Regions from separate parts of the Kineococcus rhizosphaerae genome, predicted to be linked through region 3. Evidence: riboswitches for the same ligand, from Rfam matches in the RefSeq annotation. Region 3 holds a riboswitch; each other region holds the start of a gene.
What was found. Region 3 has a riboswitch for S-adenosylmethionine ahead of CLV37_RS04895 (rhodanese-like domain-containing protein). Riboswitches for the same ligand answer to the same signal wherever they lie in the genome.
Positions count from the first base shown of each region.

Region 1: linked by a shared signal. The riboswitch ahead of CLV37_RS18425 (LLM class flavin-dependent oxidoreductase) and the one ahead of CLV37_RS04895 (rhodanese-like domain-containing protein) in region 3 are both predicted to bind S-adenosylmethionine.
Region 2: linked by a shared signal. The riboswitch ahead of CLV37_RS22215 (PLP-dependent cysteine synthase family protein) and the one ahead of CLV37_RS04895 (rhodanese-like domain-containing protein) in region 3 are both predicted to bind S-adenosylmethionine.

Region 1 is NZ_PVZF01000009.1:280,765-290,082, forward strand. Features, by position in the region: SAM riboswitch class IV at 1-63, shown strand, start outside; gene CLV37_RS18420 (aminotransferase class V-fold PLP-dependent enzyme) at 117-1,469, shown strand; SAM riboswitch class IV at 1,483-1,593, shown strand; gene CLV37_RS18425 (LLM class flavin-dependent oxidoreductase) at 1,590-2,831, shown strand; gene CLV37_RS18430 (NtaA/DmoA family FMN-dependent monooxygenase) at 2,842-4,209, shown strand; gene CLV37_RS18435 (LLM class flavin-dependent oxidoreductase) at 4,206-5,357, shown strand; gene CLV37_RS18440 (rhodanese-like domain-containing protein) at 5,388-5,762, shown strand; gene CLV37_RS18445 (GNAT family N-acetyltransferase) at 5,759-6,814, shown strand; gene CLV37_RS18450 (MFS transporter) at 6,976-8,526, shown strand; gene CLV37_RS18455 (nitrite/sulfite reductase) at 8,817-9,318, opposite strand, start outside.
Region 2 is NZ_PVZF01000014.1:6,457-15,774, reverse strand. Features, by position in the region: gene CLV37_RS22230 (sulfurtransferase) at 83-1,009, shown strand; gene CLV37_RS22225 (aminotransferase-like domain-containing protein) at 1,006-2,226, shown strand; gene CLV37_RS22220 (GNAT family N-acetyltransferase) at 2,223-2,714, shown strand; SAM riboswitch class I at 2,797-2,892, shown strand; gene CLV37_RS22215 (PLP-dependent cysteine synthase family protein) at 3,175-4,617, shown strand; gene CLV37_RS22210 (methyltransferase domain-containing protein) at 4,614-5,210, shown strand; gene CLV37_RS22205 (ABC transporter substrate-binding protein) at 5,371-6,345, opposite strand; gene CLV37_RS22200 (amino acid ABC transporter ATP-binding protein) at 6,435-7,226, opposite strand; gene CLV37_RS22195 (amino acid ABC transporter permease) at 7,223-8,188, opposite strand; gene CLV37_RS22190 (FAD/NAD(P)-binding protein) at 8,185-9,318, opposite strand, start outside.
Region 3 is NZ_PVZF01000002.1:132,925-142,242, reverse strand. Features, by position in the region: gene CLV37_RS04920 (ROK family transcriptional regulator) at 1-523, shown strand, start outside; gene CLV37_RS04915 (FAD/NAD(P)-binding protein) at 713-2,668, shown strand; gene CLV37_RS04910 (class I SAM-dependent methyltransferase) at 2,604-3,407, opposite strand; gene CLV37_RS04905 (cobalamin-independent methionine synthase II family protein) at 3,412-4,632, opposite strand; gene CLV37_RS04900 (O-succinylhomoserine sulfhydrylase) at 4,656-5,846, opposite strand; gene CLV37_RS04895 (rhodanese-like domain-containing protein) at 5,962-6,363, opposite strand; SAM riboswitch class I at 6,369-6,452, opposite strand; gene CLV37_RS04890 (GNAT family N-acetyltransferase) at 6,581-7,081, opposite strand; gene CLV37_RS04885 (glycoside hydrolase 5 family protein) at 7,114-8,154, opposite strand; gene CLV37_RS04880 (endo-1,4-beta-xylanase) at 8,151-9,318, opposite strand, start outside.

The sequences.
Region 1 (9,318 bases), on a different contig from region 3:
CGCGGTGGGGTGCCCCGGGTGACGACCTGGCCGGTCCCGAGGTGGGCCCGGCAAGCGCGGACCTCGCCGGGGTGATCCCGGTCCTCCCGGCAGGGTCCACTTCCCGAGGAGACCTCGTGTCGACGAGCACCCTGTCCCCCAGCCGTCCCGCCCCTCGTGCGGCCTGTCGCCCGGTGGCCCCGCTGCTGCCGGTCGTGGGCGCCGACACCGTGGTGCCGCTGGCCACGGGCGGGACCGCCACCTACGCCAACCTCGACAACGCCGCCAGCGCGCCGGCCCTCAGCGCGGTGGCGGCCCGCGTCGCGCAGGTGCTGCCGCACTACGCCAGCGTCCACCGCGGCGCCGGGTACCTGTCCCGGGTCTCCACGGCGCTGTTCGAGCAGGCCCGCGAGCAGGTCGGGCGGTTCCTCGGCGCCCGGGCCGACGACGTCGTGGTCTTCACCCGCAGCACGACCGACGCGCTGGACCTGCTCTCCCGCGCCGTCCCCGCCGGTGCCCGGGTGCTCGTCGCGGACGTCGAGCACCACGCGAACCTGCTGCCCTGGCAGCGCTCGGCGGCCACCACGGTGGTGCGCGGCGGTGCCGACGCCGAGGAGACCGCTGCCCTGCTGGAGGCCGAGCTGGCCACCGGGCAGTACGCGCTGCTCGCCGTCGCGGGCGCCTCCAACGTCACCGGCGAGGTGCTGCCGCTGCGCCGGCTGGCCCGCGCCGCGCACGCGGCCGGGGCCCGCATCGCCGTCGACGGCGCCCAGCTGCTGCCGCACCGGCGCGTGGACGTCGGCCGCGACGAGATCGACTGGATCGCCCTGTCCGGGCACAAGCTGTACGCGCCGTTCGGCGCCGGCGCCCTCGTCGGCCGCCGCGACTGGCTCGACGCGGCCGAGCCGTACCTGGCCGGCGGCGGCGCGACGCTCGACGTCAGCCACGACGCGGTGCGCTGGGCCTCCGGCCCGGACCGGCACGAGGCCGGGTCGCCGAACGTGATCGGCGCCGTCGCCCTGGCCCAGGCCTGCGCGACGCTCGCCGCCCTGCCGGACGGTGCGCTGGAACGTCACGAGGGCGCGCTGCGCGCCCAGCTCGTCGACGGGCTCAGCGCCCTGCCGGGCGTCGAGGTCGTCCGGGCGCACCCGGCCGACGCCGTGGGGGTCGTGACGTTCACCGTCGCGGGCCGCTCGGTCTCCGAGGTCGCGGCGTACCTGTCGGCGGAGCACGGGATCGGCGTGCGCGACGGGCGCTTCTGCGCGCACCGGTTCGCGAACTCCCTCGGCCTGGTCGCGGGCGGGCTGCGCGCCTCGACGGGGGTCGGGACCGGCTCGGCCGACGTCGAACGGCTGGTGGCCGCGGTGGAGCGGTTCGTGACCACGGGCCCCGAGCTCGAGTACGGCCTGGTGGACGGTCACTGGGGTCCGCTCACCGACGCCCGGCCCGCCCCCGAGACGTTCCTCGACCCGGTGACGGAACTCGGGTAAACTCACCGGCGAAGGTCACGAGAACCAGCGACAAGCCCTGGCTAGCTGGTCGGCAACCCTCCCCCGCGGTGGGGTGCTCCAGGTGACGACCCGGCCGGAGGAAGACCTCCGGCAAGCGCGATGACCCGCCGGACGCCTGCGTGTCGTCAAGACAGCAGGAGGAGAACCGTGTCCGAACTCCACCTCTCCGTGGCCCTGGAGTCCACCGGGTGGCACCCCGCGTCCTGGCGCGAACCCGGCGCCCGCGCCGACGAGCTGTTCACCGCCGCGTTCTGGCGCGACACCGTCCGCGAGGCCGAACGCGGGCTGTTCGACCTCGTGACCATCGAGGATTCCTTCAGCCTGCAGGGCAGCCACTTCGGGCTACCCGACGACCGCACCGACCGGGTCGCCGGCCGCCTGGACGCGCTGCTCGTCGCGGCCCGGCTGGCGCTGGTCACGCAGGCCGTCGGTCTGGTCCCCACCGTCACGACGACCCACACCGAACCGTTCCACGTGTCCAAGGCGCTCGCGACGCTCGACCACGTCAGTTCCGGCCGCGGCGGCTGGCGGGCCCAGATCGCCCCCCGCGCCCACGAGGCCGAACTCTTCGGACGGCGGTCGATCCCCGTGGTCTCCCGCGAGACGTTGCAGGACCCCGAGGTCGCCGCGGCGGTCGAGGACCTGTTCGCCGAGGGCCGCGCCGTCGTCGACACCGTGCGGGCGCTCTGGGACTCCTGGGAGGACGACGCGGAGATCCGCGACGTCGCCTCGGGACGCTTCGTCGACCGCACCAAGCTGCACCGGGTCGCGGTCGAGACCCCCTGGTTCTCGGTCCTCGGCCCCTCGATCACGCCCCGTCCCCCGCAGGGACAGCCCGTGGTGACCGCACTGGCGCACGCGCGGACCGCGTACGAGTTCGCCGCCGCGAGCGCGGACGTCGTGTTCGTGACGCCGCACGAGGCGGCGAACGCCCGCGAGATCGTCGCCGAGGTGCGTGCCGCGGAGGCCGCCGTCGGCCGGACGGGAACCCCGCTGCAGGTCCACGCCGACCTCGTGGTCGCCCTCGGCCCCGACGCCGCGGCCGCCCGCAACCGCCTGGACCGGCTCGACACCGTCGACGGTGAGGCGTTCGGCTCCGACGCGCTCGTCGTGGCCGACTCCCCCGCGGGCCTGGTCGAGCGTCTGCTGCTGTGGCGCGAGGCGGGGATCGAGGGGTTCCGGTTCCGTCCGGCGGTGAACGCCACCGACCTGCCCGCGCTCGTCGACGAGGTCGTGCCGCTGCTGCAGTCCGCCGGGGTGTTCCGCCGGGAGTACACCGGCACCACCCTGCGCGACCACCTGGGGCTGGCCAGGCCCGTCAACCGCTACGCCGCAGTCTGAGGAGGACCCGATGAGCATCCCCGACGGCAAGCCCCGCAAGCAGATCGTCCTCGGCGCCCACCTGCCCGGCGTCAACCACCACACCGTCTGGCAGGACCCGGCCGCGGGCAGCCAGATCGACGTGCGGAGCTTCGCCCACCTGGCCCGCACCGCCGAACGGGGTTTCTTCGACCTGTTCTTCCTGGCCGAGGGCCTGCGGCTGCGCGAGCACGCGGGCGAGATCTACGAGAACGACGTCGTGGGCCGGCCGGACACCTTCACGGTGCTGGCCGCCCTGGCCGGGGTCACCGACCACCTGGGCCTGGCCGGGACCATCAACACCACGTTCAACGAGCCCTACGAACTGGCCCGCGAGTTCGCCTCCCTCGACCACCTCTCCGGCGGCCGCGCCGCGTGGAACGTCGTCACCAGCTTCGACGCGTTCACGGGCGCGAACTTCCGGCGCGGCGGCTACCTCGACCGCTCGCAGCGCTACGAGCGGGCCGAGGAGGTGCTCCTCGCCGTCCGCGCCCTGCGGGACTCCTGGGGCCCGGGCGACGTCCTGGCCGACAGCGCCACCGGGCAGTTCCTGGCCCGGCACGGCGTGGGGGCCTTCGAGCTGCACACGAACCAGTTCGACGTCCGCGGCCGGTTCAACGTCCCCCGTCCGCCGCAGGGCCACCCGCTGATCATCCAGGCCGGCGTGTCCGACCAGGGCCGGGAGTTCGCCTCCGCCAACGCCGACGCGATCTTCTCCCCCTTCCGGCGCACCGACGACGCCGTCCCGTTCTACCGCGACGTCAAGGCGCGGGCGGTGCGTCACGGGCGCCTGGCGAGCGACGTCAAGATCCTGCCCTCGGCCGGTGTCGTCCTCGGCGACAGCGCCGCCGACGCCGCCGAGAAGGCGCGCGAGCTCACCCACCAGCAGGTCAGCCCCGCCACCGCCCTCGCGCTGGCCGAGCAGGTCTGGAACCGCGACCTGTCGCAGCTGGACCCCGAGGGTCCGCTGCCGGAGTTCGACGCCGACACCACCGCGCCGCCGCGCTGGAGGGGCCGGGCGATCCACGACCCCGACCTGAACGCGGTCGTGGCGCGCTGGCGCGAGATCGCCGCGCGCGGGGGGCTGAACCTGCGCGAGACCGTCATCGAGGTCACCGCCCGCGCGACGTTCGTGGGCACGCCCACCACGGTCGCCGACCAGCTCGACGACTTCGTCCAGAACGACGGCTCCGATGGTTTCATCCTGCACCCGCCCGTGGTGCCGACCGGCCTCGACGAGTTCGTCGACACGGTCGTCCCGCTGCTGCAGGAACGGGGTTCGCTGCGCACGGAGTACACCGGGACGACGCTGCGGGAGAACCTCGGCCTGTCCCCGGCCCGGGCGGCGCAGCCGGCGTGAGCGTGGAACTGTCCGTCCTCGACCTCGTCCCCGAGAGCGAGCACGAGGGGCTCGGTGCGGGCATCGCCCGGACCCTGGAACTGGCCCGGGCGGCCGACGACTGGGGCTACCGCGGGTTCTGGCTCGCCGAGCACCACCTGTCCCCCGGCGTCTCGAGCTCGACCCCCGCCGTCCTGGCGGCGCTCGTCGCGTCCTCGACGCGGCGCCTGCGGGTGGGCTCGGCCGCGAGCCTGCTGGCCGTCACGACACCGGCCGTCGCCGCCGAGCAGTGGGCCACGATCGCCCGGGCCGTCGGCGGCCGCGTCGACCTGGGTTTCGGCCGGGTCCACGGCCCCGCCCCCGCGGGGGCCGAGCGGCCCGGGGCGAGCGGGTCCCGGGTGGTCGACGGGCTGCCCGTGCCCGCCGCGCCGCCGCCCCTGTGGCGCGACCCGGCGCTCGTCGAGACCCTCACAGCGACCGCGCGCGTGCTGGGCGTCCACCGCGCCGACGCGCCGCCGTTCGCGGACGAGCTCCGCCTCGCCCTGGACCTGCTGCGCGACGGGCACACCGACGCCGAGGGCCGCACGCACGGCAGTTCGCTGCTGTCGGGTGCGCCCGTGGACGTGCACGTGCTGGCCTCCAGCGGCGGCGAGTCCGCGCGGGTCGCCGGCGAACTCGGCCTGCCGCTCGTCGCGAACTACCACGTGGCTCCCGCCTCCGTGCTGGACACCGTCGCCACCTACCGCGACGCGTTCCGTCCCGGCGTCCTGCCCGCCCCGCGGGTGGCCGTGTCGGCCGACGTCGTCGTGGCCGCGACCGACGCCGAGGCGCGCGAGCTCGCCCGTCCGTACGCGCAGTGGGTGCTCGGCATCCGCCGCGGCACCGGGGCCGTCCCCATCCCCTCCCCGCAGGAGGTGGACGCGTTCACCTGGTCCGCCGAGGACGAGGCGCTCGTCGCCGACCGCCTCGAGGGTCACGTCGTCGGCTCGCCGGAGACGGTGGTTCCCCGGCTCGAGGCGCTGGCCCGGGTCACGGGGGCCGAGGAGATCCTCGTGACGACCGCGACGTACCGTGCCGCCGACCGGTTCCGCTCCTACGAACTGCTCGCGCAGGCGTGGCGCGACCGGTCGACCGTGCACCTGCCCGAACCCGCCCACGCGACCGCGTGAGCGCCGAGAACACCAGACCACAGGAGTGACGTGAGCGAGACCACCCTCCCCGAGGCCCCCCTCGTCGACGCCGAGACCGCCGGCCGCGCCGTCGCCGGTGGCGCGTTGTTCGTCGACGTCCGCAGCGACGCCGGCCGCGCCGCCCACGGTGAGCTGCCGCAGGCCGTCGTCGTCGCCAAGACCGACGTCGGCCGCAAGTTCGCCGTCGGCGAGCCCGGCGCGCTGGAGCAGCTGACCGACAAGGACCAGGAGATCGTCGTGATCTGCGGGTCGCCCGCCGGGTCCGGCCCCGTCACCGCCGAGCTGCTCGCCGCGGGCTTCACCAACGTCGTCCAGGTCGACGGCGGTTTCCCGGCGTGGAAGGCCGCCGGACTCGCGACCGAGGAACCCGTGCAGGCCGGATGAGCACCACCACGGAGAACCCCGTGTCGGACGGCGCGACCACGCTGACCGTCCGGTCGGCCCGCCCCGACGAGCTGGCCGCCGTCGGGGAGCTGACGGTGGCCGGGTTCTCCGTGGGCCCCTACCCGCCCGACGCCGCGCGGGCAGCGCTCCTGCGCGACGCCGCGGGCCGGGCCCGCACCGCCGACGTCCGCGTCGCGGTCGAGGGCACGGGCGAGGACCTGCTGGGCACCGCGACCCTGGCGCCCGGGGGCACCGAGCACGCCCGCTTCGCCGGACCCGACGAGCTCGAGTTCCGGCTGCTGGCCGTCTCCCCCGCCGCCCGCCGCCGCGGACTGGGCGCCCTGCTGCTCGAGGACGCCGTCGCGCAGGCGCGGGCCCGGGGTTTCACCCGGGTCGTGCTGGACACCGGGGCGCGCAACGAGACCGCCCAGCGCCTCTACCACCGCTCGGGCTTCACCCGGCTGCCCGAGCGGGAGGACCGGCTGGGCGGTGGCGGTCTGCGGCTCGCCGTGTTCGGCCGGGACGTCGACCCCGCTCCCGGGGTGCTCGTCCGGCTGGCCCGGCCCGGGGAGCTCGATGCCGTCAGCCGGCTCGCCCTGGACGCCTACGCCGCCGACGGCGACCTGCCCGACTGGTACGCCGCGCAGGTCGCCGACGCCGCGACGCGGACCCGCGAGGCCGAGCTGTGGGTCGCCGTCGACGCCGTCACCGGCGAACTGCTCGGCACGGTGACGCTGCCTCGTCCCGGGCGGACCCTGAGCGCCACGGCGCTCGACGGGGAGCTCGACCTGCGCCTGCTGGCGAGCGCCGTGCCCGCCCGCGGTCGCGGCGTCGGGACGGCGCTCGTCCGGCACGCCCTCGACGTGGCCCGCTGGCGCGGACTGCACCGCGTCGTGCTGAACTCCGCCCCGCGGATGACCGCGGCGCACTCCCTGTACACCACCCTGGGTTTCGTGCGCCTGCCCGAGCGCGAGACGCGCGTCGTCGAGGGCGGCACCCTGCTCGCCTTCGGGTACGACGTCGTCCCGCTCGCGGGCGACGACACCCTCTGACCCACCCCTCCCGGCGATCGAGGAATCTTCCGCCGTGATCGAGGAATCCCCGGCTCCGAGGCCTGCCGTGCCGTCCTCGATCGCGGCGTGAGATTCCTCGATCGCCGGAGTGGGGCCACCCTTCGGCGTGGACGCCCCCGCCGTCACCGACCGGAGCACCCTTGCGCCCGTCCGACCCCCGCACCGCCGTCTGGCTCGTCTGCCTCGGCACGGGATTCGTCACCCTCGTCGACCAGAGCATGGTCGGCGTCGTGGTCCCGGCCCTGCGCGCCGACCTGGGCGCCACGCCCACGCAGGTGCAGTGGATCCTCGCCGGCTACTCGCTGACCTTCGGGCTGGCCCTGGTCCCCGCCGGCCGGCTCGGCGACGTCCTGGGGCGCCGGTTCCTGCACCTCAGCGGCTTCGTCGTGTTCGCCGCCGCGGCCGTGCTGTCCGCGACGGCGCACGACGCCTGGACGGTCGTCCTCGCCCGGGCGCTGCAGGGGCTCGGCGCGGGCGTGGTCAACCCGCAGGTGCACGGCACGCTGCAGACGGTGTTCCGCGGCCCCGAGCGGGCCCGGGCGTTCGCGGGGTACTCCGTCGCGACGGCCTGCTCGTCGGCGTGCGGTCCCCTGCTGGGCGGGCTGCTCACCGGGCTCGGGGGCCCCGGCCTGGGGTGGCGCCTCGTGCTGGCGGCGAACATCCCGATGGCGGTCCTGCTCCTGCCCGTGGCCTTCCGCCACCTGCCGCGGGTGGCCCGCCGGCCGCTGCCCCGCGGCGGGCTCGACCTGCCGGGCAGCGCCGTCGTCGCGCTGGGGACGCTGTGCCTGCTGCTGCCCTTCGCGACGGGACGGGTCTCGGCCGGCGTGCTCGTGCCGTGCCTGCTGACCGTCGTGGTCCTGGCCGGGGTGCTGCGCTGGTGGGAGCGGCGCGCCCTGAGCCCCCTGGTCGTGCCGGACCTGTTCCGGCGCCCGGACTTCTCCCTCGGCACGGCGGTGGCGATGTGCGTCTTCGGCGCCGTCCTGGCCCTCGGGATGCTGCAGGTCCTGGTGCTGCAGTCGGGGCTGGGGCTGTCCGCCTTCGACGCCGGGCTGGTGCTGCTGCCGGCCGCCGTCGCCTCCGGGGTCTGCGCGGCCCTGTGCGCCCGGCTCGTGCTCCGGTGGGGGCGGCGGCTGGTGGTGGCGGCCACCGTCGCGGCCACCGCGTCGGTGACCGCCGAGGCGCTCCTGCTGCCCGCCCTGCCCGCGCACGCCGTCCTGGTGGTCTCGATCACCGCGACGGTCTCGTCGGCCGCGATCGGGGCGGTGATCTCCCCCAACCAGGTCCTGACGCTGCAGCACGCGCCGGTGGCCGTGGCGGGCGTCGCAGCGGGGCTGTTCCAGCTCTCGCAGCGCGTCGCGGCCGCCGTCGTCGTCCCCGTCGTCACGGGCGCCTACCTGGTGGACGCGCCCCCGACCCCCGGCCGGGCCCACCTGGGCGTCTTCGCCGACCTCGCCCTGGGCTGCGCCGGGCTGCTGCTGGTCGCGGCCGTGCTGGCCGTCGCGGCCCTGCGCTCGGAGCGCAGGGGTGCGGTTCAGGGCATGGGTTCGCTGCTGGGGCGGGGTTCGTCCCCGGCGCCGCGGGCCTGCTCGGACAGCAGCGCGTGGAGCTCGGCCTCGAACTCCGCCCAGCTCAGCTCACCGGGACCCGGTTCCTGTTCGAGCTCGACCGGCGACCACGGGAAACCCCACTGACCGTGCCCGGCCAGGGCCAGCCCCTGCACGACCGCAGCACCGAAACTGGTTGCGGCGGCGCACAACCGCGCCCACGTCCGCCGTCCTCGCACCACGCACCTCCGCTCTCGGGTGCCTCACTGTGACACACGCGGGCCGTTCCGCAAGGGCCTTCGGGCAGGTTCTTCCCCTCCGCCCGCGCAACGCACACGTCGGACCCTCCTCAGCCCTGATCCGAGGCGCGACGCACACGTCCGACCCCACGTTCGCGTGGTCCAGGGTCCGACGTGTGCGTCGCGCGGGACGCAGCGTCAGCGCAGGGCGGACTCGTCGGCGCGGTGGGCCCACTGAGCGAACGTCTCGTCCCCCTCGCGGTCGGCCGCCCAGCGCCGCACGACGCGCTCGACGTACTCCCCCACCCCGTCCGCGGTGACCTTCAGCCCGCGCACGGTGCGCCCCAGACCCGGTTCCTCGCGGTCCTGGGACGCGAGCCCACCCCCGAGGTGGACCTGGAAGCCCGGGACCTGCTGCCCGTCGTCGTCCGTCACGAGCTGGCCCTTGAGCCCGATGTCGGCCGTCTGGATCCGGGCGCAGGAGTTCGGGCAGCCGTTGAGGTGCAGCGTCAGGGGCCGCGGCGCGAGGGTCGGCAGCGGCAGGTCGACGAGCCGGCGTTCGAGGTCGCCCACGGCCTCGGCGGCGGCCCGCTTCGTCTCGACGATGGCGAGCTTGCAGTACTCGATGCCCGTGCAGGCCATGGTGCTGCGCCGGAAGGGGCTGGGCGTGGACGTCAGCCCGACCGGCTCGAGCCGCGCG
Region 2 (9,318 bases), on a different contig from region 3:
CGACCTGTGCCGTCGGTGCAGCAGCGCCTGTAGCTGACCGTCCCGCTGCCCCTCCCGTACCGACCCCTCCCGGAGTTCCCGCATGTCCACGACCACCTCCGCCACCGCCGGCGTCCAGCCCGACACGAGCGATCCCAAGTTCGCCGCCTACGCCCACCCCGACCGCGTCGTCAGCACCTCCTGGCTGGCCGAGAACCTCGGGCGGGAGGGTCTCGTCGTCGTCGAGAGCGACGAGGACGTCCTGCTGTACGACACCGGTCACATCCCTGGCGCCGTGAAGGTCGACTGGCACACCGAGCTCAACGACCAGGTGACCCGCGACTACGTCGACGGTGTGCGTTTCGCCGAGCTGCTGTCGCGCAAGGGGATCGGTCGCGACGACACGATCGTCGTGTACGGCGACAAGAACAACTGGTGGGCCGCCTACGCGCTGTGGGTCTTCAGCCTGTTCGGGCACGCCGACGTCCGGCTGCTCGACGGTGGCCGAGCGGCCTGGGTGGCCGAGGGGCGCGAGGTCACGACCGACGTCGTCGAGCGCACCCCGACGCAGTACCCCGTCGTCGAGCGCGACGACGCCTCGATCCGGGCCTTCCTGCCGGACGTGCGCGAGCACCTCGGCGGTCAGCTCATCGACGTCCGGTCGCCGGGGGAGTACAGCGGCCAGCTGACGAACATCCCCGACTACCCGCAGGAGGGGACCGTCCGCGGTGGGCACGTCCCCGGGGCGGCGAACGTCCCGTGGGCCCAGGCCGCGGCCGAGGACGGCCGGTTCAAGGACCGCGCCGCGCTGGAGGCCCTCTACACGACCGGTGGCGCGCAGCTCGACCCGACCCGGCCCACGATCGCCTACTGCCGCATCGGCGAACGCTCCAGCCACACGTGGTTCGTCCTGACCCACCTGCTGGGTCTGCCGGAGGTGCGCAACTACGACGGCAGCTGGACCGAGTGGGGCAACGCCGTCCGCGTGCCGATCGCCCTCGGGACCGAGCCGGGCCGGGTGACCCGGTGACGATCCTGCGCGACGACATCGCCTCCCTCGACGCCGGTCCGCACCTGCTGTCCCGCCGTGCGAAGGACGTCCTGCCCGCCGTGGGGTTCGGCCCCCGCCCGACGAGCACCGTCGAGGGGACCATCGGCCTGCACGGCGGCACCCCCGGCGCGCACACCCTGCCGCTGGCGGGCCTGTCGCGGGCGTTCGCGGACGAACTGGCCGACCCGGCCGCGCCCTCGTTGCGCTACTCCGTCCCGCTGGGCCTGCCGGAGCTGCGGGAGTGGATCGCGACCGACGAGGGGACCGTCCCGCACCGCGTCGCGGTCACCAACGGCGCCCTGCACGGGCTCGCGCTCGTCTTCGACGCGCTGCTGGACCCCCAGGACGTCGTGCTGGTCGAGAACCCCACGTACCCCCTCGTCCTCACCCTCCTGCGGCAACGGCGCGTCGACACCCGGCCCGTGGCCACGGGGCCCGACGGCATCGACCTCGACGACCTCGAGACCCAGCTCCGGGCGGGGCTGCGCCCGAAGCTGCTGTACACGATCCCGGACTTCCAGAACCCGACCGGGACCAGTTCCCCGACGGCGTCGCGGCGCCGGCTGGTCGAGCTCGCCGAGCAGTACGGGTTCCTCGTCCTGTCCGACGACCCGTACCGCAAGCTGCGGTTCGACGGGGACCCCGCCGAGGACCTGGACCTCGCCTCCGGGCAGGTGCTGCACGTCAACACGTTCTCCAAGACCCTGGGGCCAGGGCTGCGGCTCGGGTGGATCGCCGGGCCGGAGTGGCTGATCGGGGCCGTCCTCGACGCCCGGCGCGACTCCGATCAGCACACCTCGCTCGTCGTGCAGCGCGGCGTCCACCGGTTCCTCGCCGCTCCCGGTGCCCTCAGTGACGCGTTGCGGCACAGCCGCTCGGTGCTGCGCGAACGGCACGACGCGCTCATCGCCGCGGTGGGTGAGGAACTGGGCGGAGTCCTCGAGGTCCCCGCCGCCGACGGTGGCATCTTCGTCTGGGGTCGGGTCCTGGACCCGGCGATCGACCTGGAGAAGGCGCTCGAGGCCGCCCGGCAGAACGCGGTCGACTTCCCGCTCGGCCGGTACTTCAGCCCCGTCGGACCGCACGAGTTCGGCGACCGCTTCCGGTGGGGCTTCTCCGACCTCACGCCGGAGCAGTTGCGCGAGGCCGTCCACCGCGTGGCGGTCGCCTTCGCGTCCCCGCTCGCGCGCCGGTGACCGTCCAGCCGCTGCCCGTGGTCACCTGGGTGGCCACGGGCTGGGACGACCCCCGGGTCGTCCGGCTGCGCCATCTCATGGACGCCGAGGTCGGACCGCGCTACGCCCGTCCCGACGGTGGTCCGCGGTACCACCCGCCCGGTCCGTCCGCGTCGGAGGTCGCCGTCACGTGGCTGGCGCTGGGCGGGGACGAACCCGCGGCGACGGCGAGCCTGCGCCGGCTCGCCGTCGACGGGGAGCCGGTGCGCTGGGAGGTCAAACGCGTCTTCGTCGACCCCGCCCACCGGCGGCGGGGGCTGGCGGCCGAGGCGTTGCGCCGCGTCGAGCAGTCCGCCCGCGACCTCGGGGTGAGCCGGCTCGTGCTGCAGACGGGGAACCTCCAGCCCGAGGCCGTGGCGTTGTACGAGCGTGCGGGCTGGGAACCCGTCCCCGTGTACCCGCCGTACGACGCGGTCGTCCACAGCCGTTGCTACGGGCGCGACCTGTAGCACCAGGGTTCCCGGCAACCGTTGTGGTGGAACCGGGTTCGGCAATTGACAAACCCCGTGCCGAAGGGCACCGTGGGTGAGGAAACCATCCAGAGCGGCTGAGAGACCTGGCTCGACGACGCCGCAGCAACCCCCCGACGACCTCGGGCGCGGGTGCTCCCGCCAGGACCGATGGAGGTCGTCCAGGTGAGCACCCGTTCTCCCGCCGTTCCGCCCCGTGCCGGCGGTCCTGGCCCCGCACCCCGACCGCCGCGGCCCGAGCCCCTGCGCCGTCGTCGGGTCGTCGACCTGTGCCGCACGGCCGCCTCGCAGTGTCGTCGTCGACGCCCACACCGGCGCTGACCGGCTGCCCGCACGTCACCGGGTGACCCACCCGACCTCCCCGAACTCGTTCCACCACCGAAAGGCCCGCACCGTGAGCACCCTGGAACGGCTGCCGATCCCCGGGACCGCCGACGACCTGCGCCTGGAGACCCCCGGCGGCCCCGTCCACGAATCCGTCCTCGACGCCGTCGGCTCCAGCCCGCTGGTCCGGCTGCGGCGCACCGCGGCCCACCTGAGCGCCGCCGTCTACGTCAAGCTCGAGCAGAACAACCCCGGCGGCAGCGTGAAGGACCGCGCCGCGCTGTGGATGGTCCGTCGTGCCGAAGCCGACGGGTCGTTGCGCCCCGGCGGGACCATCGTCGAGGGGACGTCCGGCAACACCGGCGTGGGGCTGGCCGTCGTCGGTGCCCAGCTCGGCTACTCCGTCGTGGTGGTCGTCCCCGACAAGACCAGCCGGGAGAAGATCGCGGTCCTGCGCGCCTACGGCGCCGAGGTCGTCGTGGTCCCCGGCGGGGTCCCGCGCCACGACCCCCGCCACGTGCACGCGACGGCCGTCCGGCTCGCCGAGGAGATCCCCGGGGGGTGGCTCGCGAACCAGTACGACAACCCGGCGAACCCCGCCGCGCACCGCGAGACGACGGGGCCGGAGATCTGGGCCCAGACGGGTGGGCGGATCACGACCTTCGTCGCGGGGATCGGCACCGGCGGCACGGTCTCGGGCACGGGCGAGCACCTCAAGGCCGTCAGCGGTGGGCGGGTCCGGGTCGTGGGCGTCGACCCGCAGAGTTCCACCTACTCCGGCGGCGACGGCAGCCCGTGGGCCGTGGAGTCCATCGGGCACTACCTGCACCCCGACACCGTCGAGGACGTGTGGCCGGAGTCGTACCACCCCGAGGTGCTGGACGAGATCGTGACGTTCTCCGACCGCGACGCCCTGCTGACCGGCCGTCGGCTGGCCCGGGAGGAGGGGCTGCTCGTCGGCGGGTCGGCCGCGGCCGCCGTCTCGGTGGCCCTGCGCGAGGCCGAGGGTCTCGGACCGCAGGACGTGGTCGTGGTCCTGCTGCCCGACTCCGGTCGTTCGTACCTGTCCAAGAACTTCGACGACGACTGGCTGCGTGGCAGCGGTTTCCTGGAGGAAGGGGTGGAGCACCCGGTCCGGGCCCTGCTCCCCGACGGGGCGCTGGACGCTCCGGGACCGATCGCCCTGCGCGCCGACCTCACCGTGCGCGAGGCGATCGAGCAGGCCCTCGCCGAGGGGGCGCTCGGCCGCACCCCGCTGGCCGTCGTGCTGCCCCGCCAGGGAGCCAGCCGTCCCCACGCGCTCGGCGACGTCCTGGGCGCCACCACCCTCGCCGGGCTGCGCGGCCTGGTCCGCGACCACCCCGAGGTCGCCGGGGTCGCGCTGCGCGAGGTGGCCGACCCGCCGTTGCCGCAGGTCGGCGTCGGCCAGGACGTCGACGAGGCGTGGCAGGCGCTGGGCGCGGCCCCCGCGGCGTGGGTCCTGGTGGACGGCCGGGTCGCCGGCTGGGTCCGTCGTGCCCGCCTCGAGCAGTTCCGCACCCCCGAGGTCCCTGCGTGAGGACGGGCACCCGGTCCCGTCGCGCCCTGGTGGCCGACACGCTGGGTGGTGCGCTCGCGGCCCCGGGGCAGGCGCCGCTGCGCGTGCTGGACGCCGGCGGCGGCGACGGCCGGGACGCCGTCGAGCTGGCCCGCCTCGGACACGACGTCACCGTGCTGGACTCCTCGGGGCGGGCGCTGGCCGCGGCCCAGGAGCGGGCCGCCGAAGCCGGGGTGGCGCACCTGGTCCGCACCGTCGACGCCGACCTCGACGACGTCGCCGCGCTGGCCGCCATCACCCACCACCGGGCCGGCGGGTCGGGGTCGTTCGACCTCGTCCTGTGCCACGACGTCCTGCCCGCGCGGGGGACCCTCGCGCAGGTCGTGGCGGACGTCGCGGCGCTGACGTCGTCCGTGCACGCCGGGGGAGCGATCTCCCTGCTCGCACCCGTCGGTGCGCCCGCCGCCCCGGGGCTGTTGCGGCTCGACCGCGACCTCGTGCGGGGGGCGCTGCTGGCCAGCGGGTGCGACCTGCTGGACGTCGGTGGCGACGTCGTGGACGAGGTGACCGGGGTGTCGCACTGGCACCTGGTGGCGCGCCGGCGCGGGGACTGAACCCGCCCGGAAACCGTCCGGGCACGGGGCCGGGGGATCGTCACGACGATCCCCCGGCCCTTCGTCGTCCCCGTGGGGCTTACCGTAGGGGGCCTCGACGGGAGCGCACGCGCGACGGCCCGCCCACCGCAGGGTGGACGGGCCGTCGCGCACGGGCCGCTCAGTCGGTCTTGGGCAACCCGGGCGGGTTGATCTCGGACGTCTTCACGGCCTCGTCGGCGAGGTTCCAGCGTTCGAGGGTCTTGCCGTAGGCGCCGCTGGAGATGAGGTGGTTCAGCGCGTCGGCGAGGGCCTGGACGAGCCCGTTGTCCTTCTTCGTCGTCGCCGCGATGTCGGCGACGATGGTGCCGCCGCCGGGGACGGTTCCGACGATCTTCGTGTCACCGGAGACCAGCGCGTGGTAGGCGGCGGTCGGGTTCGGCCCGAAGTTCGCGACGATGCGGCCCGACTTCAGCGCCAGGTAGGTGTCGGAGGCCTGCTGGTAGTACTGGATCGTGGCCTCCTTCTCGCCGGCGGCCTTGAGCTGCTCGTTCCAGTTCAGCAGGACCTTCTCCTGGTTGGTGCCCGAACCGACCGAGACGGTCAGCCCCGCGATGTCCTTGGGCTCCTCGATCGAGGTGATCGTGGAGTCCTTCGCGACCTCCCAGGCGAGGGTGTCGACGCGGTAGGACGCGAAGTCGTACTTCTCCTTGCGCTCCTCGGTGACGGTGATGTTCGAGAACCCGACGTCGTACTGGCCGGAGTCCATCGACAGGAACAGGTTCTCCCAGCTGGTGGCCTGGATGTCGGGCTCGAGGCCCAGGACACCGGCCACGAGGAGGGCGATGTCGGGTTCGATCCCGATGACGGTCTTGTCGTCGTCGGCCTTGAAGCTCAGCGGCGGGGCGCCGTTGCCGGTGGTGCCGATGACGAGCGTCCCGCGGTCCTTGATCGCCTGGGGGACCTTGGCGGCGATCTCCGGCACGGCCTCGACGGTGATGCGGCCCTTCTGGGCCGGGCTGGTGTCGACCGCGGTGCCGCCGGAGGCGCTGGAGGTGGACGCGGGAGCGGTCGCCGGGTCGGTCCCGTCGCCGCAGGCGGCCAGGACGAGCGGGGTCGCGGCCAGCGACAGGAGCCAGGTTCGACGGCTGATCAAGGGGTTCTCCTCGGGTTTGCGGACCTGCCTCGTGGCAGGCCGACAGGGCGGTCCGGCGTTCGCGCCGGACCGGGGTGGGGCTGGGTGGTTCAGAGGACCTTCGCGAGGAACGAGCGGGTGCGCTCGTGCCGCGGGTGGTCGAAGACCTCGGTGGGGGTCCCTTCCTCGAGGACGACGCCTTCGTGCATGAACAGCACGCGGTCGGCGACCTCCCGGGCGAAGCCGATCTCGTGGGTGACGACCACCATGGTCGTGCCGGACGCGGCGAGGTCGCGGATGACGTCCAGCACCTCACCGACGAGTTCGGGGTCCAGCGCCGACGTCGGTTCGTCGAACAGGACCAGGGAGGGCTTGAGAGCGAGCGCACGGGCGATGGCCACGCGCTGCTGCTGGCCGCCGGACAGGCGGCGCGGGTACTCGCCGGACTTGTCGGCCAGGCCCACGCGCTCGAGCAGTGCGCGCGCCTCGGCCTCGACCTCGGACCGCTTGCGCCGCTGCGCCGAGACGGGGGCCTCGACGACGTTCTCCAGGACCGTCAGGTGCGGGAACAGGTTGAAGTGCTGGAAGACGAACCCGATGTTCGACCGCTGGCGCAGCACCTCGCGCTCGTGCAGCTCGCGCAGGTGGTTTCCGGCGCGCTTGTAGCCGATGAGCTCACCGTTGACCTCGACGACGCCCGCGTCGACCTTCTCGAGGTGGTTGATGGTGCGCAGCAGCGTGGACTTGCCCGAGCCGGAGGCGCCGAGCACGACGGTGACGGTGCCGGCGGCCACCGACAGGTCGACGCCGCGCAGGACCTCGAGCGCGCCGAAGCGCTTGTGGACGCCCTCGAGCCTGACGACGGTACCGGACGCCGGACGGTTCAGGGTCGGCGTGCTCATCGGGAGACCCCCGGGCGACGGGTGCGGGCGGCCCGCACGGTGCGGACGAGCTTCAGCAGCGGGAGCTCGGTCTGGTTCCGGTCGCTGCCGCGGCCGTAGTAGCGCTCGACGAACCACTGCGCGATGGACAGCACGGTGGTGAGGACGAAGTACCAGATCGCGGCCACGAGGAGCAACGGGATGACCCGGCCGGTGCGGTTGTACACGACCTGCACCTGGTAGAAGAGCTCGGGCAGCGCCATGATGTAGACGACCGACGTGCCCTTGAGCAGACCGATGATCTCGTTGCCGGTGGTGGGGACGATGATCCGCAGGGCCTGCGGGAGCTGGATGCGCCAGAACTGCCGGAACTGGGGGATCCCCAGCGCGGCCGCCGCCTCGCGCTGACCCGGGTCGATCGCCAGGAACCCGGAACGGACGATCTCCGCGAAGTAGGCGGCCTGGTGCAGGCCCAGGCCGAGGAACGCGGCGGTGAGCGGAGCGATGAGGTTCTGGGTCGAGAAGGTCCAGAACTGCGGCCCGAAGGGGACCCCGAACCCGATGTTCTTGTAGAGGATCGCCAGGTTGAACCAGAACAGGAGCTGCAGGATCAGCGGGACCGAGCGGAAGACGCTGATGTAGGCGAAGCTGACACCCTGCAGCAGGGGGTTCTTCGACATCCGCATGAGCGCCAGCACCGTGCCCAGCACGAGACCGATGGCCGTGCCGACGATGGTCAGCTTCACGGTCAGCCACATCGATTCCAGGATCGTGGCGGAGAACAGGAACTCACCGACCGTGGGCCACTCCCACGCGGGGTTCGTCACGAGGGCGTTGACGGCCATCGCCGCGACCACCGCGACGACCGCCGTCGCGACCCACCGCCACGGGTGGCGTGCGGGCAGGACCTTGACAGCCCCCGCGGGTTCCTCGGTCGCCAGCGAGCGGCTGGGGGCGGTGCCGGTGCGAGTCGTCTCGCTCATCGACGGTCTCCTGGGAGTTCGGACAGGGCGGTGGGCACGGAGCGGGGCGTGGGGGGCGCAGAGGTCCCGGCCCGCAGCAGGTCCGCGGCGAGCCGGTCGGCCCGCCGGAAGAGCTCGGCGTTCGTGCCCGGCCGGGCGAACGCCGCGGCGGCGCCCTCGCCCGAGACCCAGGCCCCCGTGGCGAAGCGGCGCGGGTGCGGGGACCCGTCGTCGCGGACCAGCCGGCCCCGGCCGTCCACGACGAGCCGGCCGTTCGACAGCCGGGTCTCACCGTCGAGGACCTGGTGGGCCCGCACGTCGCCGCGTTCGCGCAGCCGCGTCAGCAGCACGTCAGAGGTGCGCTCCAGGTCCGGGACGGGCAACCGCGCCTCGACGAGGCCCTGCGCCCGCACCTCGTGGGGCCCGCTGTCCGAGCTGGCGGTGAACGAGCCCGCCCCGGGGTCGGCGACGACGTTCAGCCCGGCCCCGAGGAACCGCAGCAGTCCGGCGCGGGCCAGGGCGGACAGCTGCCGCAACCGCTGCGGCGGCGGCCCGCTGGCGACGTAGCTGAAGAACCCGTGCCACCAGCCGTCGACGTCCAGGGCCGAGGACCGGGCGTTGAGCCGCCCGGCGGCGTGCAGACCGGCGGTCACGACGTAGGCGGACAGCAGGGCCGCGACGACCGCGGCGTCGGGGGAGTGGCGCGCATCGGCCCGCCGGGTCCGGTCGTCCTCGAGGTGCTGCAGGACGCGCTCGTGGACCTCGTCCCCGGACGTCCCCCACCACCCGTCCAGCGGCCGGTCCAGCTCGGCGGCGTCGAAGCGGTCGGCGGGGTCGGGGACGGAGCGTTCGACGAGGTCGTCGACCTCGGCCGAGCCCCAGGCCGCGCGGGAGAACCGGGCGTCGAACTCGGCCGCGGCCAGCGCGGTGCGTCCGGGGTGGCTGCGGAACAGCTCGCGGTAGTGGGCCCCGGCCAGTTCCTTGACGATCAGCGGCCACAGGTCCGCCCGCAGGTCCAGCGGGGCGTCCCCGTGCAGGTCCGCGACGGTCTGCGCCGAGTAGTGGCGCGGCAGCCCGAGGTCCTTCGGGGTCTCGTAACCGATCTTCGAGCGGTACGGGACGCCGCGTCGCGAGCCGACGTGCAGCCGCGG
Region 3 (9,318 bases):
GACCATCGGCGAGGGGCTCGGGTACGGGCTCGTGGTCCGCGACGAGGTGCTCGACCGGCCCGACGCCGGCGTGGGCCTGCTGGGGCACTACCCGCTGCTGCCCGGGGGGCCGCTGTGCCCCGCCGGCCACCTCGGCTGCGCCGACGCCCTGCTCACCGTGGCCGCCGTGCAGTCCCGGGCCTCGGTGGCGCTGCGGCGCGCGGTCGGCTACGAGGAGGTCCTGGACCTCGCGGCCGCCGGGGACCCCCTGGCCCGCCGGGTCGTCGACGACTCGGCCTACGGCCTGGGCGTGCTCGTCGCGGCGGTCGGCAACCTGACGATGCCCGAGATGGTGATCCTGTCGGGTGAGGGCATCCGGCTCGCCCTGGTCGGCGAGGACGCCCTGCACCGCGGCATCGCCGAGCACCGCAGCTCCTACGCCACCGACCTCGACCTCGTCGTGCAGCCGACCGGCTTCACCGAGTGGGCCCGCGGGGCCGCGGTCACCGCGATCCGGACCTTCGTCCTGGGCCACCGCCGCTGACCCCACCCGTCACCGGGGTGAGCGGCGGGACGGGGACGCCGGGCCTACCCTTGACCCGTGCCGGCGGAGCGGGTCGTGAGCGCGACGAACGGACGGCTGGTCCGTCGTCGCCACGTCGACCTGTGCCGCACCCAGGCCGCCACCTGTCGCTGAGGAGTCCCCCGCCGGAACCTCACTCCAGGAGCGCACGTGAGCCTGTCCCTGCTCTTCGTCGGCGCCGGTCCCCGCACCCTCGGGGTGCTGGACCGCCTCGGCGCGCACGCCTCGGCGACCGGTGCGGACGTCGACGTCCACGTGGTCGACCCCCACCCCGCCGGCGCGGGCCGCATCTGGCGCGCCGACCAGCACCCGCTGCTGTGGATGAACTCCCGCGCGGCGGACGTCACCGTCCTGCCCGACGCCTCCTCCCGGCTCGACGGGCCGGTCCGGACGGGCCCGACGCTGTACGCGTGGCTCGACGAGCACCGGGCCGACCTCGTCGCCGGGTTCGCCGCGACCGGGCAGGAGGCCCTGCGCCGCGAGGTCCTCGGGGTGCGGGAGGGGACGTTCGTGTCCCGGGCGCTGGGCAGCCGGTACCTCGGCTGGGCGTGGGAGCGCGTCGTGACGGACCTGCCGCCGACCGTGCGGCTGCACACCCACCGCACCCGCGTGGTGGACGTGGTCGACCAGGTGCCCGGTCAGGTGACCGGCCCGGCGCGGCAGGCCGTGCGCCTGGAGGACGGGACCGAGCTCGTCGTCGACGCCGTGGTCCTGGCCCAGGGTCACCCCGACGTCGTGCCCGGTCCCCGGGAGCGGGCGGCGCGCGCGTTCGCCGACCGGCACGGCCTGCGCTACGTCGAGCCCGGGTACACCAGCGACCTCGGGCTCACCGAGGACGAGGACACGCTGCGCCCCGGCGCCGATGTCCTCGTGGCGGGGATGGGTCTGGCGTTCGTGGACCTGGTGGTGCTCCTCACCCAGGGGCGCGGCGGCCGCTTCACGGACGGGCCGGACGGGCTCGTCTACCACCCCAGCGGGCGTGAGCCCGTGCTGCACGTCGGGTCCCGCCGCGGCGTCCCGTACCGCTCGAAGATCACCTACGTCCTCGACGAGCGTCCGCCGCTGCCGCGGTTCTTCACCCCGCAGGCCCTCGGAGCGCACGGGACGCTGAACCTGCGCCGGGACCTGTGGCCGCTCGTCGCCAAGGAGCTCGCCGGCGCCCACTACCACGAGCTGTTCCGGTCCCACCCCGGCCGCACGACCGGCGACGCCCCCGGGTTCGACCGGGAGTTCGCCGGGCTGCCCTGGGGGTCGGCCGCCCTCGACGACCTCGTGTCCCGCGCGGTGCCCGACCCGCGGGACCGGTTCGACCTGCACCGCCTCGACCGGCCGCTGGACGGGTGGTGGGGGTCGTCGGCGCAGGAGGTGCACCGCCGGGTCCACGACCACGTCGCTGCGGACGTGGCGCGCCGCGCGGACCCGGCGTACAGCATGGACGCCGCGGTGTTCCACGCGCTGCTGTCCTGCTACGTGACGGTCGCCGGCCTCGCCCACTCCGGGCGCCTCGACCCCGAGTCCGTCGTCGAGGTCGACGGCTGGTGGCACGGGCTGTTCAGCTACCTCGCCTCCGGCCCCCCGCCGCGGCGGCTGCTCGAGCTCCTCGCCCTGGCCGACGCGGGGGTCGTGCGGTTCCTCGGCGGGGACGTGCGCATCGCCCCCGACGAGGTCGGCGGCTGCTGGACGGCGCGGTCGGCGAACTCCCCCGCCGTCGTGAGCGCCACCACCCTGGTCGACGCCCGCCTGCCCGAAGCGCGGATCACGGCCAGCGCGGACCCGTTGCTGCGCAACCTGACCCACCGCGGCCACGTGAGCGAGCTCGGGAACGGCCGGCTCGTCGTCGACCCCGCTCAGCGGCTCGTGCACACCGACGGTTCGGTGCACCCGCGGCGCTTCGGCCTGGGCCCGTGGGTGGCCGGTGGCGGGTGGGCGGCGGCGTTCGCCCGGCCGAACCTCGACGCGGGGTTCTTCCGGCTGAACGACCGGGTGGCTCAGGAACTGCTGCGGGTCGCCGGCACCGGCGGAACCGACCCCGGCACGCCCGTCAGCGTCGTCGCCCCGCGAGCAGCCAGTACCGCGCCGTCCCGGCGAACGGAACCCGCGCGCTGAGCTCGACCTCCAGCTCCTCCAGGTCCGCCGCCACCCGGTCGTCGACGCGGCCGCCGTCGCCCAGCAGTTCCAGCAGCGCCGTCACGGCGAGCACCCCGGCCCGGCCGACGACGTCGCACCCGGCCTCGGCGAGGGCGTCGGCGACGAACTCCGGCGACAACCGCAGCGCCGTGTGACCGGTCGCCGGGTCGGCGGCCCGGTCGGCGTCCAGCGTCACCCACGCCGCCGCGGGCCCCTCGTGCAGCACGGTCGCGACGACGTCGGCGGGCGGGTTCGGCGCGAGCAGGGAGACCAGGCCCCCGGGGCGCACCGAGGACACCAGGGTCGCGACGTCGGCCCGCACCTGCTGGTGGGAACTGCGGTGCTGCAGCACGTCGTGGCAGAACACGACGTCGAAGGAGCCCGAACCACCCTCGCGGTGCCGGGTGAGCGCGGCCAGGGCGGTGAGGTCCTCGAGGTCGGCGCTGACCGTGCGGACCCGCTCGGCGACCCCGGCGGCCGCCGCGGCGGCCCGCGCGAGGGCGAGCATCTCCGGCGACCGGTCGAGGATCGTCACCTCGTGCCCGGCGAGGGCGAACGGCAGGGCGTCGCGCCCGTCGCCCCCACCGGCGTCCAACACCCGCAGCCCGTCGCCGAGATCGGCCGTCCAGGACCGCAGCAACCGGGCGACGACGTGGTACCGCAACCGGCCCCAGGGCGAGTCCTGCCACAGCGCCCACGCCGCCTCCCCCGCGGACATCAGCTCACCCGAACAGCCGGGAACCCGCCAGGCGCGCGCCCTCACCGAGCGCGGCGAGCTTGGCCACCGCGATCTGCGGGTGGATGCGGCCGCCCAGACCGCAGTCGGTGGAGGCCACGACGTTCTCGGCGCCGACGACGGAGGCGAACCGCTCGATGCGGTCGGCGACCAGCTCGGGGTGCTCGACGACGTTCGTGGCGTGGCTCACGATGCCCGGGACGATCTTCTTGCCCTCGGGCAGCCGCACGTCCCGCCACACCTTCCACTCGTGCTCGTGGCGCACGTTCGCGGCCTCGAACGAGTACGACCCGGCGTCGATCTCGAGCATGAGGTCGACGATGTGCTTGAACTCGACGTCGGTGGTGTGCGGGCCGTGCCAGCTGCCCCAGCACAGGTGGAAGCGGACCTGCTCGGTCGGCAACCCGCGCAGGGCGTGGTTGAGGGCCTCGACGCGGATGCGGGTGAACGCCTGGTAGTCCTCCACGGAGGGTTCGGGCGTGATCTGGTCCCAGTTCTCCGCGATCGACGGGTCGTCGATCTGCACGATCAGGCCGGCGTCGGTGACCGCCTTGTACTCCTCGCGCATCACCTCGGCCCACGCCCAGATGTGCTCCTCCTCGGTGGCGTAGTGCCGGTTGGCGATGCGCGCGCCGCTGCCCGGGGACAGGGAGGTGATGAACCCCTGCTCGAGGCCCGCGGCCGCCAGGCCGGCCTTGAGGTTGGCGATGTCGGAGGCGATGGCCTCGTGCCCGGTGTACTGCAGGGCACCGGTCGTCGCGGGGAACGGCGTGGCGTTCTTCCCCGTCGAGATCCCCGACGTCGGGTCCGTGTAGGCGTCCTTGAAGATCGTCCAGTCGCGGCGGTTCGGGAAGCTCGTCAGGCGCACGTGACCCGGTTCGGACAGCACGTTCGGCTGGCTGAAGATGTCCTCGCCCGTCAGCGCGAGACCGCTGACGCGCTGGAACACGTACCCCCACCAGGCGCCGTAGTCGACGGCGCTCGACATGGCCTTGCCGTACTCGCCATCCCCCACGATCGTCACGCCGAGGTCCTTCTGGCGCTGGACGAGGTCGACGACGGCACCGGTGAGCAGCGCGTCGAACTCGGGGCTGCGGTCGAGGGTGAAACCGTCCTCGGCGAACGTGCGCGCCTCGTTGGCCGCGATGAGTTCGGGCGTGCGCGGCAGGGAGCCGGCGTGCGAGACGGGGATCTGCTGGCTGGACAAGGGAGTTGCTCCGATCGGGGTGTTCAGGAGAGGGCGCGGGTGAGGTCTTCCAGCAGGTCGTCGGGGTCCTCCAGACCCACCGACAACCGCAGCACGCCGTCGGTCAGGCCGATGGCGGCACGACCCTCGGCACCCAGCCGCCGGTGCGTCGTGGTGGCCGGGTGGGTGGCCAGCGACTTGGCGTCGCCGAGGTTGTTGGAGATGTCGACGATCCGCAGCGCGTCGAGCACCTCGAACGCGCGCTCCTTGCCGCGGCCGGAGGGGGCGTCGAGCTCGAACGTGAGGATGGTCCCGCCGAGGTCCATCTGACGCTTCGCCAGGTCGAACTGCGGGTGGCTGGGCAGCAGCGGGTAGCGGACCCAGCGGATCCCCGGCTGCTGCTCGAGGTGCTCGGCGAGCCGCAGCGCGGTGGCCGCCGAGTGCCGCACCCGCAGGCTCAGGGTCTCCAGTCCCTTGGCCAGCGTCCAGGCGTTGAACGGGCTCAAGGTCGGGCCGGTGTGCCGGGTGAGTTCGCGGAAACGTCCGGCGATGAACTCCTCGGTGCCCAGGACGGCACCGCCCATGACCCGGCCCTGGCCGTCGATGTGCTTGGTCGCCGAGTACACGACGACGTCCGCGCCGAACTGCAGCGGGTGCTGCCCCACCGGGGAGGCGAAGGCGTTGTCGACGACGACCGTCGCCCCCGCCGCGTGCGCGAGCTCGGTGACCGCGGCGATGTCCACGAGCGTCTGCATGGGGTTCGCCGGGGTCTCGAAGAACACCGCCTGGGCCGGCGTCGCCAGGGCCTGCTCCCACTGCTGCAGGTCCTCGCCGTCGACGAAGACCGTCTCGACGCCCCAGCGCGGGAGGATCTCGTCGAGGATCACGAAGCACGACCCGAACAGGCTGCGGGCGGCGACGACGCGGTCCCCGGCACCCAGCAGCGCGGCCAAGGCGTAGAACACCGCGGACATGCCGCTGGCCAGGCCGTAGCAGGCCTCGGCGCCCTCGATCTGCCGCAGCCGCTCGGTGAAGACCGACACCGTGGGGTTGCCGTAGCGGGAGTAGACGTAGCGGTCGACGTCCCCGCTGAACGCGGCCTCGGCGTCGGCGGCGGTCTCGTAGACGTACCCCGACGTCAGGTACATCGCCTCCGCGGTCTCCTCGAACTGCGAGCGGGCCAGGCCGCCGCGGACGGCGGTGGTGTCGGGCCGCCAGGCGTGCGTGTCGCTCACGACGTCTCCCCCGTTCGCTCCGCCGCGGTGCCCGTGCCGCCGCCTTCCCGCGGATCCACGCAGCGACTCCGTCGGCGCGTCTCCTCGGTCCAGGCGGCGCCGCACCGCGCGTCGCTCACGACTGCCTCCAGGGCAGTCCCGCGGCCCGCCAGCCCACCGCACCGCGGTGCCCGTCGGCGTCGAGGGGTCCTTCGAACCCCTCGAGGACGTTGTAGCTGGGGGTGATCCCGGCCGCCGTGGCGGTCTCGGCGGCCGCGACGGAGCGCTGTCCGGAGCGGCACAGGAACACGACCTTGCGCCCGCTCCCGGGCGCGATCCCCGCCGCGGACAGCTCGGTGAGGAAGCGCTCGGGGTCCACGGGGAGCCAGGACGCGAACACGGGCTCGGTGCCCAGGCCGGTCGGGGTGCCCACGAAGCGCCACTCGGCGTCGGTGCGGACGTCGACCAGGACGGCGTCCGGGTCGTCCCGGACGAGCTCGAAGGCCTCACGCGGGGTGAGGTCGCCGGCGTAGGCCACTGTTCCTCCCATCGGTCCTGGCATGAGCACCCCTCGAGGGGTTGCTGCGGCGTCGACGAGCCAGGTCTCTCGGCCGCTCTGGATGGTCCGCCCACCCTAGGGCATGGGGCGGCCCGTCCGGGCGCCGACCGCGCTCACCGGGGCGCGAGGCACACCTCGCGCCGCGACACGCCGCCGGCGGGGGCGCGAGGTGCGCCTCGCGCGGGGTGGGTGGTCGTCAGAGGAAGCGGTGCATCACGTGCAGACCGACGTGGCCGTGCTCGGGGTGGTCGAAGGCCTGCGGGACGGTGCCGACGATCCCGAAGCCCAGCGAGCGCCACAGCGCGACGGCGGCCGTGTTCGTCTCCACGACGGCGTTGAACTGCATCGCGAGGAACCCCCGCTCGCGGGCCCAGCCGAGGACGTGCTCGCCGAGCGCGCGGCCGACGCCGCGACCCCGGGCCGCCGGGGAGACCATGAAGCTCGCGGTGGCGACGTGGGACCCGCCGCCGGGTCGGTTCGGGCCGCACTTCGCCGTGCCCAGCACCTGCTCCGCGTCCGCCCCCTCGCCGTCCACGGCCACGAAGGTGCCCCACGGCGGGCCCTGCACCCACAGGTCGCGCGCCCGCTGCGACGTCAGCCCCTGCGGCAGCGCGTACGTCTCGCCGTCGGCGACGATCTCGTCGAAGAAGGGCCAGATCGAGAGCCAGTCGGCGTCGGTGCACTCACGGATCAGCACCCGGGCACCGTAGCCGGGCGGGCGGCACCCCCTCAGCCGGGGGCGAACTCGTCGAACGCCTCGTGGCCCGGGCGCACGCTGCCGTCGGCGTCGAGGAAGTGCAGCCACTCCGGGTGCCCGACGGGCCCGTGGCTGTCGCGGTGCAGGTCGGCGACACCGCTGTGGTGCAGGGCGTGGACGGTGTACCCGATCCCCCGCTCCCGCAGCCGGGACAGGGTGTAGCGCATCACCTCCACGTGCTTGGCGTCGTCGCGGGCGCCCCAGACGGTCTCGCTGGCGTACAGGTCCTTGCCGACCGAGCGCGCGAAGGCGACGCACTCGTCGAGGTAGGCCTCGAACCCCTCGCGGGTGTGCACGTTCGTCTCCGGGCCGATGCCCTGCCACATCCAGTAGGGGTGGAACCCCAGGACGTCGCTGACCGGTTCGGTGGCCCGCAGGGCGGCCACGTCGGCGTAGTTGCCGACCGTGAGCGGCTGGCGGGCCCCGGCGGCCAGGACCACGCCCCGGCACCACCGCAGCCAGCGCAGCTCGGCGGCCCGCAGGGGGCTGTCCTCGTCGTGGACGTAGGCGCCCATGAGGGGTTCGTTGCACAGGTCCCACGCCCAGACCCGCTCGTCGTCGGCGTGGGCGGTGACGACGTCGACGAGGTAGCGCCGGAAGATCCGTTGCACGGGGGCGACGTCCGGGCCGTCCACCGCGGGGTCGGCGAACAGGTCGTCGGTGCGGGTCCAGGCGCTGGCGTGCGGGAGCAGGTGGTCCAGCGGGACCCCGCCGAAGTCGCACACCGGGTCCCGCCAGCGGTTGAACAGCACGGGGACCACGGCGACGTCGTGCGCGGCGAACAACCCCAGCCCGGCGTCGAGGTTCGCCAGGAAGCGCTCCGGGTCGCGCTGGAAGGCCTCGTGCGACAGCCACCAGCGGGCCGTGTTCCACCCGGGGAAGGCCTTCTTGCCGCGGGCGACCTCGACGGCCATCAGACCGTGGTCGTGGTGCTGCCACAGGTCCAGGCCGGACGTGCCCCAGGACCCGGCGTAGTTGAACCCGTGGACGTCGCGGGTCGCGCGCCGGTTCACCGGTCCGCGCCCCCCACCCGCACCTCGGCGGCGTCCTGCGACCCGTCGAGGCGGAACCCGGTGGTCTCGCCGGCGACGGACACCTCGTACCCCCCGCGGAACCCCCGCACGGCGACCCGCCCGTCCCGGTCGGTCCGCACGGTGGTGGGGGCCAGCCACCACTGCCCCTTCACCAGGTCGTGCATCGCGCCGTAGGCCGGTTTGCGGGTGCCGTCGGCGCGCACCAGGCCGACCGGTGCGCCCAGCCAGGTGGTGGCGTCGGTCAGGCCCCAGTAGTTGAAGGCCCACACCGCGGGGTGCTCGACGAGGGTCCGCAGGTGGCGCACGACCTCGTCGGCCTGCCGCTGCTCCCCCTCGTCGGTGGAGGGCCAGTGCTCGACCTGGTGGTCGTTGAGGTCGCCGACCGTGGCGGGCATGAGGTCCCCGGAGACCAGGGTGTTCTCGGTGAAGTGCAGCGGCAGGCCGAAGCGGGAGAACCGGGCCAGCACGTCGTGCGTCCGCTCCTCGCCCCAGTACCCCTTGTGCATGTGGCTCTGCAGGCCCAGGGCGTCGATGCCCACCCCGGCCTCCAGGGCCTCCTCGACGACCCGTTCGTAGGCCGGGGACATGTCGAAGTCGTTGAGCAGCAACGTCGCCGCGGGGTTGGCGGCGCGGGCCTCCTCGAAGGCCAGGGTCAGGGTCGCGGTGCGGCCGAGTTCGCGGGCGACCCGGGTGAGGCCGTTGTCGTACTTGTCGTACACGGGCATGATGACCGACTCGTTGACGACGTCCCACGTGTCGACGAGCCCGGCGAGACCGCCCACCTCGCGCCGGATCCGGTCCCGCAGCGCGTCGACGACCCCGGCGGTGGGCAGGTCGAGCAGCCAGTCCGGCGCCGCGGTGTGCCAGGTCAGCGGGTGCCCCTTGACGACGACGCCGCGGTCGGCGAACCAGCGGGCGGTCTTCACGAGCCGGTCCGTCGCCGGCCGGCCCCGCACGGGTTCGAACTCGCCCCAGTAGAACGGCAGGGTCGTGGCGTTGAACAGACCGAACCAGGCCTCGGCGAGGTCCTCGGCCTGACCGGCCGGGGCCGAGGCCCCGAAGAAGGACGAGGTGCCGTCGGCGGTCGCGGGGTCCTCCCCGCCGGCGTGGGCGACGAAGTCGAAACCGATGCAACCGAAGAGG